DNA from 2 places in the Nocardioides sp. CCNWLW239 genome. Region 2 is predicted to be linked to the other one. Evidence: riboswitches for the same ligand, from Rfam matches in the RefSeq annotation. Region 2 holds a riboswitch; the other holds the start of a gene.

Region 1 (7,030 bases), 170 kb from region 2:
GTCGGAGGGGCCGACGGTGATCGCGCCGGCGACCGAGGCCAGCACCACCAGCGGAGCCAGGGCCAGCAGCACGCGTCTCCTGATAGCCGAGGCGTCACGTACGTCGGCCGAGGCGTCAGGCAGGTCGGCCGAGGCGTCACGTACGTGCCATGTCGGCCGACCGGGGTGACGCCTCGGCAGGCAGGGGTGACGGCTCGATCTCATAGGCCGAGGTCGGCGAGCTGCGAGGCGACGTTCTCGACCGCGTAGACGGTGCGGATCGAAGGGTTGAGCTCAGCGCCGGAGACGGTCACGAAGCGGTCGTTGCGGACCGCGTCCATCTTGGCGGTGACCGGGTTGCTCTTCAGGTACTCGATCTTGGCGCGCGCCGTCTCGGCGGTCTGGTTCTTGCGGGTCAGGTCGCCCAGCACGATGACGTCGGGGTTGCGTTCGGCGACGGTCTCCCAGTTGATCTGCGGCCACTCGTCGGTGGTGTCGTCGAAGACGTTCTCCATGCCGAGGGCGCGGCTGATGATCCCGGGGCCGCCGCAGCAGCCGGCCAGGTAGGGCGACTCGGAGCTGGCGAACCAGTACATCGCGCTCACCTCGCGCGCAGGCGCCTTCGCCCGGGCGGTCTCCAGCCGCTGGCTCAGGTCGGCGACCAGCTTCTCGCCGCGCTCGGGGACCCCGAAGATCCTCGCGAGCTCGGTGATCTCCTGGTAGATCGTCTCGATCTCGAGGGCGTCGACGCGGGTGCCGTCGTCGTCGCCCTCGTTGTCCTTGAGGCACTCGGCGGGGGAGAGGTAGGAGCCGACGCCGAGCTTCTCCAGGTCCTCGGGTGTGGTCACCCCGCCGTCGCCCAGGGTGCTGATGAAGGAGGCGGTGACGAAGTCCGGCTCGGCCTGCAGGACGCGCTCGTAGGAAGGCCAGTTGTCGGCGAGCCGGGGAACCCGCTCGTTGTCCGCGGCGAGCTCGTCGAGCACCGGGTCGGTCCACACCGCGGTGCCGGCCATCCGCTCGGCGAGACCGAGCGAGAGCAGGATCTCGGTGGAGCCCTGGTTGAGCGAGACCGCCCGCTCGGGCGGTGCCTCGAGCGTGATCTCCCGGCCGCAGTTGGTCAGTGTGAGCGGGAACCCGGCGGTGTCAGCGGCGGCCTGCTGCGCGTCGGCGGGCTGGTCCGCGGCGCAGCCGGTCGACGCGGAGCCGAGCACCAGGACGGTGGTCGCGGCGATCGATCGGGCCAGGGTCGTTCGGGTGGGGCGGGACAGGTGCACGTCGGTCCTCGGGCGGGTCGCGGGCTGGTGCGCGTCGCCCGTGCTGACCGGCAGCGGTCTGCTGCAGGGCCAGCAGGTCTTCGGACTCGGGATCGACCGGCGCGAGACGCCTTCCCAGGCCCGAGAGCCCAGTGGCACAGTGTCCCGTCCGTCACCCACACCGCTGCGCGTCAGTCCCGGACTCTCACCGGGTTCCCGTGCCGGGACTACGTCCCGAGCGGCTGGCCCGACGACCGTAGCAGGCGCGCCCACGCGCCCGTGCGAACGCCCTCAGCGCTCGCGGTGAGCGCTGAGCCCGTCCTGCCCGGGCGCGACCGAGTCGTGGAGCCTGATCGTGTGGTCGTACTGCTCGTCGACCATCGGTCGATAGGCGATCCGCGGTTCGGTCATCACGCCTTCGAGACGTACGCGCAGATCGGCCTCGATCCGCGCCATGGCCTCGGGGTCCACGGTGTCGGCGTCGGTGATCAGGTGCGGGCGCAGCGCGTCCATGCCGGTGTACCAGAAGGTGCCGTGCAGCAGCGGCCACAGCACGTCCTCGATGTGACCGCTGATCCCGCGTGGGCCGAGGGTCGCGGCCCGGTCCCCGGCGGTGACGACGGTCAGGGCGCGTTTGCCGACCAGGCCGCCCTTGCCGTACTTGAGCGGCTTGCCGGTCTCCGGATCCGGTACGTCGAAGGCGAACCCCGACTCGAAGACCCGGTCGATCCAGCCCTTGAGGATCGCCGGCACCGAGTACCACCACAGCGGGAACTGCACGACCAGTAGATCGGCCTCCCGCAGGCGGTCCTGGTGGTGGCGTACGTCTGCCTCGCCCCGTTCCACCAGAAGGGGATTGAAACCTTCTCGATAGAGGTCGATCTCATCGACGGTCCAACCGCCCGCGACGAGAGCGTTCCGGCCGATCTCCTGCAGCCGCCCGTTGAGCGACGACGCGTTCGGATGTGCCCATACCCAGAGTGCGTGCATGGGTCTCTGAACGCGGTCTGGCGCGGTCCGATTCCCACCTGGAGGCCCGTGGGCCTCGACCCGTTCTGACGACAAAGTCCGAACCTCGCTCAAATTAGCGGCCGAAGAGTGTTGACGTATGTGATTGCCATCACTAGCGTAAACCAGGCTTGAAACCTTTCAATTCGAGGAGCTGCCCATGCTGGACACACCCGCCGCACTGGAGCTGCGGGACGTGGCCAAGTCCTTCGGCCCCGTACGCGCCCTCCGGTCCGGAAGTCTCCGGGTCGAGGCCGGTTCCATCCACGCGCTCGTGGGGGAGAACGGGGCCGGGAAGTCGACCCTGGTCAAGATCGTCGCCGGGCTCTACCGCCGCGACTCGGGCGACTACCTGCTCGCCGGGGAGCAGGTCGACTTCCGCAACACCGCCGACGCCAAGCAGGCCGGCGTCGCGGTCATCTACCAGGAGCCGACCCTCTTCCCCGATCTCTCGGTCACCGAGAACATCTTCATGGGACGCCAGCCGACCAACCGCTGGGGCCGGATCGACCGCGCCGCGATGCGCACCGAGGTCGTCGAGCTGTTCGCCAGGCTCGGCGTGCCGATCGAGCCCGACCGCCCGACCGAGGGCCTCTCGATCGCCGACCAGCAGCTGATCGAGATCGCCAAGGCGCTCTCTCTCGACGCCAAGGTCCTGATCATGGACGAGCCGACCGCGGCCCTGTCCGGCAACGAGGTCGACCGGCTGATGGCCGTGGCGCGCACGCTGCGCGACCAGGGCTGCGCCGTCGTCTTCATCTCGCACCGCTTCGACGAGGTGTTCGCGCTGTGCGACACGATCACGGTGATGCGTGACGGCGCCTACATCTCCACCGACCCCATCTCCGAGGTCACCGAGGACGAGATCGTCCAGCGCCTGGTCGGACGAGAGGTCTCCGACCTCTACCCGAAGCTCGAGGCGACCGTCGGCAAGCCGTTGCTCGAGGTCAGGGGTCTCACCCGCACCGGCCTGTTCCACGACATCAGCCTCACCGTCCATGAGGGCGAGATCGTCGGCTTGGCCGGCCTCGTCGGCGCCGGACGCAGCGAGGTCGCGCAAGCGATCTTCGGGGTCGACCCCTACGAGAGCGGCGAGGTCACCCTCGACGGGCAGCCGGTCCCGCCGGGTGACCCGAGACGGGCGATCGAGATGGGTCTGGCATTCGTGCCCGAGGACCGTCGCCAGCACGGTCTCGTCCTGGACGCACCGATCTCACGCAACATCACCCTGCCGACCAGCCGCCGGCTGGCACGCACCGGCCTGATCAGCACCGGCATCGAGAACCGCTCGGCCGCCGACTGGGCAGCCCGGCTCGAGGTCAAGGCCGCGACGCTCGACACCCTGGCGGGCACCCTCTCGGGCGGCAACCAGCAGAAGGTCGTCCTGGCCAAGTGGCTCTCGACCCGGCCCAAGGTGCTGATCATCGACGAGCCCACCCGAGGCATCGACGTCGGCACCAAGTCCGAGGTCCACCGGCTGCTCTCGACCCTGGCACAGGAGGGTCTCGCGATCCTGATGATCTCCTCCGAGCTCCCTGAGGTGCTCGGGATGGCCGACCGGGTGATCGTCCTCAGCGAGGGCCACCAGACGGCCGAGCTGAGCCGCGAGGACGCGACCCCTGAGGCCGTCATGCGCGCGGCGACGGCCCACCACTCCACCACTCTGAACGTCAGCGAGGCATCATGACCACCACGCTCGACGCGCCCGCCCCGGCCGCGCCGCAGCCACGCCACCGAGCCACCAGCCGGCTGACCTGGCTCCTCAAGCAGCGTGAGACCGGCATCGCCGTCGCCTTCATCGCGCTGCTGGTGGTGACCACGGCGGTGAACCCCAACTTCCTGTTCAGCACGGACGGTTGGCGCGATCTCACCCTGACCCCCGCGATCCTCGTCTGCCTGGCCATCGGCCAGGCGATGGTGATCGTCACCCGCAACGTCGACCTCAGCGTCGGCTCGACGCTCGGGCTGACGGCGTACCTTTCCGGCCGGCTCTTCCTCGACACCGGGCTTCCGGTGCTCGTCGTCGTCCTGATCGCCGTTGCCGCGGGCGCCCTGCTCGGGCTGGTCAACGGGGTGCTGGTCGCCTTCGCCAAGGTGCCGGCGCTGGTCATCACCCTCGGCACGCTCTACATCTACCGCGGCATCATGCTCGAGTGGGCCGGCAGCGACCGGATCAACGCCTCCGACATCCCGCCCGGGCTGCTCGACTTCGGCACCGGATCCTTCCTGTTCATCCCGAACCTCGCCTGGATCTCGTTCGCGCTGCTCGCCGTCGCGATCTACCTGATGCGCTCCACCCGGGTCGGCCGCGAGTTCTACGCGATCGGCTCCGACCCCGACGCGGCCACTCTCTACGGGCTGCGGGACAAGCGCCGGGTCCTGCAGGCGTTCGCGACCTCGGGCGCGCTCGCTGGACTCGCCGGGATCCTGTACGTCTCCCGTTACGGCACCATCAGCTCCGGAGTCGGCCAGGGCATCGAGCTCGAGGCCGTCGGCGCAGCCGTCGTCGGTGGCGTGGCCATCTTCGGCGGCAGCGGAACCGTCCTCGGGGCGGCCCTGGGGGCCTACCTCCTCACCACCATCAACCGGGCGCTCCCGGTCCTGGGCATCCCCGACTTCTGGCAGCAGGCCGTCGTCGGTGCGCTGATCATCGGCGCGATCGTCCTGGACCGCTACTTCGCCCGCCGCCAGCACGACAAGCTCCTCGCAGAGAGGGAAGATTCATGAGTGCTCTGCTCTCCGAGAAGGCACCGGCCCGGACGTACGCAGCACACGCCAAGCCGTGGTGGCAACGCACCCTGATGACCAGGGACGCGGCGATTGTCGCCCTGCTCGTGGTGGTGTGGACGTACGCCTCGATCGCGATCCTCAACTTCTCCGACCCGATCACGGTCTACTTCCTGGTCCTGGACATCACGCCGATCCTGCTGATCGCGCTGCCGATGACGCTGATCATCATCACCGGCGAGATCGACCTCTCGGTGGCGAGCGTCGTGGGGCTCTCCAGCGTCCTGTTCGGGGTGCTGCACCGCGAGGGCGTGCCGATGGTCGCTGCGATGGTGCTCGCGCTGCTCGCGTGCGCGGTCGCCGGAGCGTTCAACGGCGTCTTGGTCACGCGCTACGGGCTGCCGTCGCTGGCGGTCACGATCGGCACGATGGCGCTCTTCCGCGGCATCGCGGTCGGCGCGCTCGGCACCACCGCGATCACGGACTGGCCGGACTCCTGGGGAGACGCCGTCCAGGCCCGGATCGGCGACACCCAGATCCCGCTGATGACGATCCCGCTGGTCGCGCTGATCGTGGTCTTCGCGGTCATCCTGCACTTCACCCCCTTCGGCCGGGGCATCTTCGCCGCCGGTCTCAGCAAGGACGCGGCCCGCTTCTCGGGCGTCAACGTCGACCGTACGAAGCTGATCCTGTTCACGCTCAGCGGGCTGGTCTCGGGGCTGGCGGGCATCTACTTCACGCTGCGCTACGGCAGCGCGCGGGGCGACAACGCCACCGGGTTGGAGCTCCAGGTCATCGCGGCCGTGCTGCTCGGCGGGGTGTCCATCTTCGGTGGCCGCGGTGCGATCCCCGGGGTCATCGCCGGCGTCGTCCTGATCGGGACCATCGGCAGCGCGCTGCGCCTCGACGGGCTCAGCGCCAACCTCATCCAGATCATCACCGGCGTACTTCTCATCGCAGCGGTCATCGCGGCCAGCGTCCTCGGCTGGACCGGTCGCATCGTCGGCACCTATCGCCGGCAACTGAGCTCGGACGAACCATCCTCGAAGAACTCAAAGAAATCGGAGTGAGAGACATGACCAGCAAGTTCCGACGCGCCGGCAGTGCCGTCGCCATCGTTGCGGCCCTCGGCCTCGCCCTGTCCGCCTGCGGTGGCGGGAGCGGCAGCGGCAGCGATGGAGAGGGTGGCGGCGACACCAGCAGCATCACCTTCATCCCGAAGAACCTCGGCAACCCCTACTTCGACGCCTCCGACGCGGGCGGCAAGAAGGCCGCCGAGGAGATCGGCACCGAGTGGAAGCAGGTCGGCCCGACCGAGTCGACGCCCGACTCCCAGGTCAGCTTCATCAACACCGCGACCCAGCAGCGCGCCGGCGCCCTGGTCGTCTCGGCCAACGACCCGACCGCCATCGGCGACGCCCTGGAGGAGGCTCGCAACGCCGGCACCAAGGTCGTCACGATGGACTCCGACACCGAGCCGCAGTTCCGCGACGTCTTCGTCAGCCAGGCCGACGCCGCCGGCATCGCCAAGAGCCAGGTCGACCTGATCGCCGAGCAGATCGGCGACAAGGGGGAGATCGCGATCCTCTCCGCGGCCGCCAACGCCACCAACCAGAACGAGTGGATCAAGCTGATGGAGGAGGAGCTGGCTGCCAACCACCCCGACATCAAGCTCGTCGACACCGTCTACGGCAACGACGACGACCAGACGTCCTTCGACAAGACCGCCGGCCTGCTGCAGTCCCACCCGAACCTCAAGGGCATCATCAGCCCCACCACGGTCGGCATCGCCGCAGCCGCGCGATACCTCTCCGACTCGCAGTACAAGGGCAAGGTCTCGCTGACCGGTCTCGGCACCCCGAACCAGATGCGGGAGTACGTCAAGGACGGCACCGTCAAGGCCTTCGCGCTGTGGGACCCCGAGCAGCTCGGCTACCTGTCCGCGTTCGCTGCCGACGCGCTCGCCTCCGGAGACATCGAGGGCAAGGAAGGCGACACGTTCGAGGCCGGTGAGCTCGGTGAGTACACCGTCGGCGCCGACGGCGTCATCGTCCTGGGAGAGC
Region 2 (7,030 bases):
CCGCGAAGGGCGTCGCCCTCCAAGGATCCGTGCCACATCGTCCCGAAGACCTGGCCGGACCGCGCGCCACCGAGAAACTCTGTGACCCCGTCGCCGCGGGTGATCCGGCCATGGTGGATCTCGTAGCCGCTCGCCTCGACCCCGAGCGCCGACCCGGTGGGAAGACGGAGGTTCTTGGCGGGGGTGAAGTCGGTGCGTACGTCGAGCAGGCCCAGTCCTTCGACCTCAGCCACGGACCCCTCGACACCCTCGGGGTCGGCGATCGTGCCGCCGAGCATCTGGAAGCCACCGCAGATCCCGAGGAGCGGGCGACCCCGGCGTACGTGCTCGGTCAGGGCCACGTCGAGCCCGCGTGAGCGGAGCCAGGCGAGGTCGCTGATCGTGGACCGGGTGCCGGGCAGCACGACGAGATCGGCGTCGGAGATGTCAGCCGGAGAGGCCGCGAAGACGACGTCGAGGTCCGGCTCCAGACCGAGCGCGTCGACGTCGGTGAAGTTGGAGATGCGGGGGAGACGTACGACCGCGACCTTGCGGGTCGCGCCGGCCGCCGCGCGGCGTCCCTCGAGATCGAGCGCGTCCTCGGAGTCGAGCCACAGCGACGGGTCCCAGGGCAGTACCCCGAAGACCCGGCGCTCGGTGAGCGACTCCAGCGAGTCGAGCCCGGGCTTCAGCAGACCCGCGTCGCCGCGGAACTTGTTGATGATGAAACCGCTGATCAGGGCCTGGTCCTCGGGTTCGAGGAGGGCCAAGGTGCCGTACATCGCCGCGAAGACCCCACCACGGTCGATGTCGCCCACGACCACGGTCGGCAGCCCGGCGTGCTGGGCGAGCCCCATGTTGACGTAGTCGCCGGCGCGCAGGTTGATCTCGGCCGGGCTGCCGGCACCCTCGGCGACGATGACCTCGAAACGTGAGGCGAGATCGTCGTACGCCGCATGGGCCGCGGTCGCCAGATGACGGCGCCCCGCCTCCCAGTCGTGGGAGGACACCTCGCCCGCGGGATGCCCCATCAGCACGACGTGGCTGCGGCGGTCGGAGCCGGGCTTGAGCAGCACCGGGTTCATCGCCGGCTCCGGGGTGACGCGCGCCGCCAGCGCCTGCACCCACTGCGCCCGGCCGATCTCCGCCGTCGTCCCGTCGGGTCCCTCGCAGACCATCGAGTTGTTGGACATGTTCTGGGCCTTGTAGGGCGCCACCTTCACCCCACGGCGGGCGAACGCCCGGCACAGCCCGGTCGTCACGACCGACTTGCCCGCATCCGAGGTGGTGCCGGCGACCAGCAGCCCGCTCATCGGCGCGGGGCTCGCAACAGATAGATGTCCATCACCCAGCCGGACGTCTCGCGCAACCGTGCCCGAGCGGTCTCGATCGCCGGCAGGACCTCGCCGACCGTGCCTGCGACCAGCTCCTCCTCACGCGTGCCGAGGTTGCCGCCCCACCAGATCCGCCAGTCCTCGAGCCCGGGGAGGTCGACGACGCGGTTGAGCATCACCACGAGGTTGTCGTGCCCGGCCTCGACGGCCTCGAGCACCGCGCGGCCGGTGGTGACGTAGAGCGGGCGCCCGACGTCGTGGAGGACCAGGCGGTGGCGGGCGGCGAGCAGCTGCACCGAGGAGATGCCGGGGATGACGTCGACCTCGACGTCGAGCTCTTCGGCGATCTGGTCGACGACCCGGATCGTGGAGTCGTAGAAGGCCGGGTCGCCCCAGACCAGGAAGCCGACGTCGCCGGGATGCTCAGCGAGCACGGCGAGGTAACGCTCGACCCGGGCGCGGTGCCAGTCCCGGACGGCTGCCTGGTAGTCCTCGTCGGTCCCGGTGAACTCCTCGCGACGCTCGCGGGGTGCGTCGTCGACCTTGACCACCCGTGCGGGTTGGTCGAGGTGTCGGTCGAGGAGCTCCTCACGAGCCCGGACCAGCGGGTCGGGCATGCCCTTCTTCACCGTGCCGGACTTGTCGGTGACCAGGAAGTAGTCGACCGACCGCATCGCGGCGACGGCCTCGAGGGTGACCTGGTCGGGGTCCCCGGGCCCGACGCCGATGATCTTGATCCGACGCGTCACTCGTCCTCCAGATCGCCTTCGATGTCGAGATAGATCTCCTGCATCTGCGCGACCAGCTCGGGGTCGGGGGACTCCCACAGCCCGCGCTCGGCCGCCTCGTGCAGCCGTTCCACGATCCCACGCAGCGCCCACGGGTTCGAGGTCCGCATGAACTCCTGGTTGGTCTCGTCCAGGACGTACTCGCGGGCGAGCTTCTCGTACATCCAGTCCTGCACCACACCGGCGGTCGCGTCGAAGCCGAAGAGGTAGTCGACGGTGGCGGCCAGCTCGAAGGCGCCCTTGTAGCCGTGGCGCTGCATCGCCGAGATCCAGCGCGGGTTGACCACCCGGGCCCGGAAGACGCGGTTGGTCTCCTCCTGCAGCGTGCGGGTCTTGATGGCGTCGGGGGAGGTGGAGTCGCCGACGTACGCCTTGGGGTCCGAGCCGGTCAGCGCGCGGACGGTGGCGACCATGCCGCCGTGGTATTGGAAGTAGTCGTCGGAGTCGGCGATGTCGTGCTCGGCCGAGTCGACGTTCTTGGCGGCGACCTTGATCCGGCGGTAGTTGGCGCGCATGTCGTCGGCCGCCGGAGCGCCGTCGAGGTCACGGCCGTAGGCGAAGCCGCCCCAGGCCGTGTAGACATCCGCCAGATCGGCGTCGGAGCGCCAGTTGCCGGCCTCGATCACCTGCAGGATCCCGGCGCCGTACGAGCCTGGCTTGGAGCCGAAGATCCGCGACGTCGCCCGGCGCTGGTCGCCGTGCTCGGCGAGGTCGGCGAGCGTGTGCGCGCGGACGAAGTTGTCCTCGGCCGGCTCGTCGAGGTCGGCCACCATCCGGACCGCATCGTCGAGCATCGAGACGACGTGCGGGAACGCGTCGCGGAAGAACCCGGAGATGCGTACGGTCACATCGATCCGGGGCCGTCCCAGCTCCTCGAGCGGAATGATCTCGAGGTGGGTGATCCGGCGCGAGGCCTCGTCCCACTCGGGACGTACGCCGAGGAGCGCGAGCACCTCGGCGATGTCGTCGCCGGCCGTACGCATTGCGGACGTGCCCCACACCGAGAGCCCGACCGAGGCTGGGTAGTCGCCGGTCTCGTCGAGGTAGCGCTGCAGCAGCGAGTCGGCCATCGCCTGGCCGGTCTGCCAGGCCAGCCGGCTCGGGACCGCGCGCGGGTCGACGGTGTAGAAGTTGCGCCCGGTGGGGAGTACGTTGACGAGCCCCCGCAGCGGCGACCCCGACGGCCCGGCGGGGACGAAGCCGCCGTCCAGGGCGTGCAGGATCGCGGACAGCTCGTCGGTCGTCTTGGCCAGCCGGGGGACGACCTCGGTCGCGGCGAAGGCCAGCACCTGCTGAACCGCCGGGTCGTCATGGAGCGTCTCGGCGGTGGCCGGGTCCCAGCCGGCCGCGTCCATCCGCTGCACGAGGTCGCGCGCCCGGGTCTCGATCTCGTCGACGGCCCGGGTGTCGGCACCCTCCTTGAGGCCGAGTGCGGCCCGCAGGCCGGGCACGGCGCCGCCGACGCCGCCCCACACCTGTGCGGCCCGCAGGATCGAGAGGACCAGGTTGACCCGCGCCTCGCCCTCGGGAGCGCCGCCCAGCACGTGCAGACCGTCGCGGATCTGGGCGTCCTTGATCTCGCATAGCCAGCCGTCGATGTGCAGCATGAAGTCGTCGAAGTCGTCGTCCTCGGGCCGCTCCTCCATGCCGAGGTCGCGGTGGAGCTCGGCGGCCTTCATCAGCTGCCAGATCTCGCCGCGGATGGCGGGCAGCTTGGCCGGGTCCATGGAGGAGATCCGGTCGTACTCCTCCATCAGCCCCTCCAGCCGGGCGATGTCGCCGTAGGACTCCGCACGGGCCATCGGCGGCACCAGGTGGTCGACGATCGTCGCGTGCGCGCGGCGCTTCGCCTGCGCGCCCTCGCCTGGGTCGTTGACCAGGAACGGGTAGATCAGCGGCATGTTGCCGATCGCGGCATCCGGGCCGCAGGAGGCCGACAGTGCGGCGTTCTTGCCGGGCAGCCACTCCATCGAGCCGTGCTTGCCCAGGTGCACCACAGCGTCGGCCCGGAAGCCGTGCTCGAGCCAGCGATAGGCGCCGAGGTAGTGGTGCGACGGCGGCAGGTCCGGGTCGTGGTAGATCGCGACCGGGTTCTCGCCGAACCCGCGCGGCGGCTGGATCAGGATGACGATGTTGCCGGCCTGGAGCGTGGCCAGCACGAGCTCGCCGTCGTCGTTGACGAACAGGTTCCCCGGCGACTCGCCCCAGGTCTCGACCATCTGTTCGCGCAGGTCAGCGGGGAGATCCTTGGTCCACTCGTCGTAGGACGCCTTGGAGATCCGGACGTGGGCGTCGGTGAGCTGCGCGTTGGTCAGCCACTCCTCGTCCTGACCACCGGCGGCGATCAGCGCGTGGATCAGCGCGTCACCGGCCGCCGTGTCGTCAGCGCCGTCGAGGAGGCGTACGACCTCGTTGTCCTGCCCCAGGTCATAGCCCTCCTCGCGGAGCCGGCGGAGCATCCGGATCGCGGAGACCGGGGTGTCCAGGCCGACCGCGTTGCCGATGCGGGCGTGCTTGGTGGGGTAGGCGGAGAGCACCAGCGCGAGGCGCTTCTCGGCGTTGGGCGTGTGGCGAAGTCGGGCGTGGTTGACCGCGATCCGGGCCACCCGCGCGGCCCGCTCGGGGTCGGCGACGTAGTGGGGGAGGCCCTGCTCGTCGAGCTCCTTGAAGGAGAACGGGGCGGTGATGATCCGCCCGTCGAACTCCGGGATCGCGATCTGGTTGGCCGAGTCGAGCGGCGTCACGCCGTCGTCGGAGGCCTCCCACTCCGCCCGCGACGAGGTCAGACACAGGCCCTGCAGCACCGGGATGTCCAGCGCCGCCATCCGCTCCACGTCCCAGGCCTCGTCCTCGCCACCGGCGGAGGCGGACGCGGGCACCGAGCCGCCGGCCGCGAGCACGGTCACGATGAGCGCGTCCAGGCTGCCGAGCGCCTCGTAGAGATCGTCGGGGGCCGAGCGCAGCGACCCTGCGAAGACGGGTACGCCGGTGGCCTGCCCGGTCGCGTCGATGGCATCGGCCAGGGCGTGCGCGAACGCGGTGTTGCCGCTGGTCTCGTGGGCGCGGTAGTAGAGGATCCCGATGCGAGGCCGGTCATCGAGCGCCGTCCGGTGATCGAGCGCCGTCCGGTGATCGAGCGCCGTCCGGTGATCGAGCGCCGTCCGGTGATCGAGCTTGTCGAGATCCCCGACAGACGAGACCCGCTCCGCGAACCCCCAGGCCGGCACCTCCGCCGGCGGCTCGAACCCGAACCCGGTCAGCAGCACCGTGTCGGAGAGGAACGCGTGCAGCTGGGCGAGGTTGGCCGGCCCGCCCTCGGCGAGATAGCGGTGTGCCTCCGCGGCGACGCCGATCGGCACCGTCGAGTGCTCCATCAGCTCGGCGCTCGGCTGCTGCTCGCCACCGAGGACCACCACCGGGATGCCGCGCTCCTTGACGGCGCCCAGCCCGTCCCACAGGTCGGACGGCGAACCGAGGAGCCGGAAGACGACCAGGTCCGCGTCGGCGACGACGGCCTCGAGGTCGGTGGCCCGCGACGGGTTCGCCCAGGCGTAGTCGGCGCCGCTGGCGCGGGCCGAGAGAAGGTCGGTGTCCGAGGTGGACAGCAGGGCGATGCGTACGCGTGCAGAGTCGGCCATGCCGGGTTCCTCCTAGGGGTTCTCGCCCCGTCGATCGGTCGGATCACCCGTGGCCAGTGTCTGGCTGCGTCCGCGCTCTCGAGCACGGACATCACAGTGGCGGAACCGCCCCGGACTCTCACCGGGTTCCTGCACCACGAGCGTGCCCGCAGCCTACCCCGCGCGGTGGGCGAGCCAGGCCTCGCGGGTGATCTCGTACTCGACCTCACCGTCCGCGTGCCCGGCCAGCGGCTCCTCCCACTCCTGGTCGAAGCGGCGTACGAAGCTCATCCCGACCGAGACCATCGTCGCGCGGGAGGCCTCGTTGACGGCCATCGTCTGCGCGATCACCCGCTCGATGCCGAGATCCTCGAACCCGTGCCGGAGCAGCTCGAGCGAGCCCTCCTTCGCGTAGCCCTGCCGCCAGTTCCGCTGGGGGAGCCGATAGCCGAGCTCGGCCGCATCGGTGCGCGGCGGGTTGTCGGGCAGCTCGAACATGTAGAGCCCGACGGCCTCACCCGCCGCCGAGTACCCGATCCACTTGCCCAGCGCCTCCGTCTCCCGCGCCGAGCGGAGCCACGTGTGCATCCGCTCCTCGGTCTCCGCCGGCGTCAGCGCCCGGGTGAACAGATGGCGCAGCACCACCGGATCGGAGTTGAGGTCGACCAGGAACGGCAGGTGCTCCTCGCTCAGCGGGACCAGCTCGAGGCGCTCGGTGTGCAGGATCGCTTGGGGCATGAGCGAGAGGCTAACCACGAGGTACGCCGCCGGCACCTGGTTTCTGGGCCAGGCCGAGGTGGCGCAGCGCCCGTCGGGCGGCGTGGTAGCCGCACATGCCGTGCACGCCCGGCGCCGGCGGCGTCGCGGCGGAGCACAGGAACATCCCCGGGATGCCGGTGTCGTAGGTGGCGAGGGTGGGGCGGATGACGAGCTGGCGCAGCGTGTTGGCGCCGCTGCCGATGTCGCCGCCGACGTAGTTGAGGTTGTAGGCCGCATAGTCGGCCGGGGTGGTGACGTGGGTGTCGACGATCTGCGAACGGAAGCCGGGTGCGAAGCGCTCGATCTGGGCCAGGACCGCGTCGGTCGCATCGCCCTCGTAGGCGTGCGGGACCTGGGCGTAGGCCCAGACCGGGTTGAGGCCGCCGGCCGAGCGCGACGGGTCGGCGACGTACTGCTGTCCCACGAGCACGAACGGTCGCTCCGGCATCCGGCCGTCCGCGATCGCCCGCTCGCTCGCCGCCACCTCCGCGATCGTCCCGCCGAGGTGCACGGTGCCCGCGCGCCCGACCTGCGGGTCGCGCCAGGGGATGTC

Evidence for each region. Region 2 has a riboswitch for cobalamin ahead of cobN (cobaltochelatase subunit CobN). Riboswitches for the same ligand answer to the same signal wherever they lie in the genome.
Region 1: it holds a riboswitch for cobalamin, as region 2 does, so the genes downstream of both, WBG06_RS24515 (ABC transporter substrate-binding protein) here and cobN (cobaltochelatase subunit CobN) in region 2, are expected to answer to the same signal.

What each region holds. Positions count from the first base shown of each region.
Region 1 is NZ_JBBBNW010000008.1:201,820-208,849, forward strand. Features, by position in the region: gene WBG06_RS24510 (FecCD family ABC transporter permease) at 1-72, opposite strand, end outside; gene WBG06_RS24515 (ABC transporter substrate-binding protein) at 201-1,253, opposite strand; cobalamin riboswitch at 1,308-1,494, opposite strand; gene WBG06_RS24520 (NAD(P)H-dependent oxidoreductase) at 1,524-2,222, opposite strand; gene WBG06_RS24525 (sugar ABC transporter ATP-binding protein) at 2,401-3,927, shown strand; gene WBG06_RS24530 (ABC transporter permease) at 3,924-4,967, shown strand; gene WBG06_RS24535 (ABC transporter permease) at 4,964-6,037, shown strand; gene rhaS (rhamnose ABC transporter substrate-binding protein) at 6,043-7,030, shown strand, end outside.
Region 2 is NZ_JBBBNW010000008.1:32,181-39,210, forward strand. Features, by position in the region: gene WBG06_RS23685 (cobyric acid synthase) at 1-1,292, opposite strand, end outside; gene cobF (precorrin-6A synthase (deacetylating)) at 1,289-2,062, opposite strand; gene cobN (cobaltochelatase subunit CobN) at 2,059-5,739, opposite strand; cobalamin riboswitch at 5,774-5,893, opposite strand; gene WBG06_RS23700 (GNAT family N-acetyltransferase) at 5,893-6,456, opposite strand; gene WBG06_RS23705 (phytoene desaturase family protein) at 6,467-7,030, opposite strand, start outside.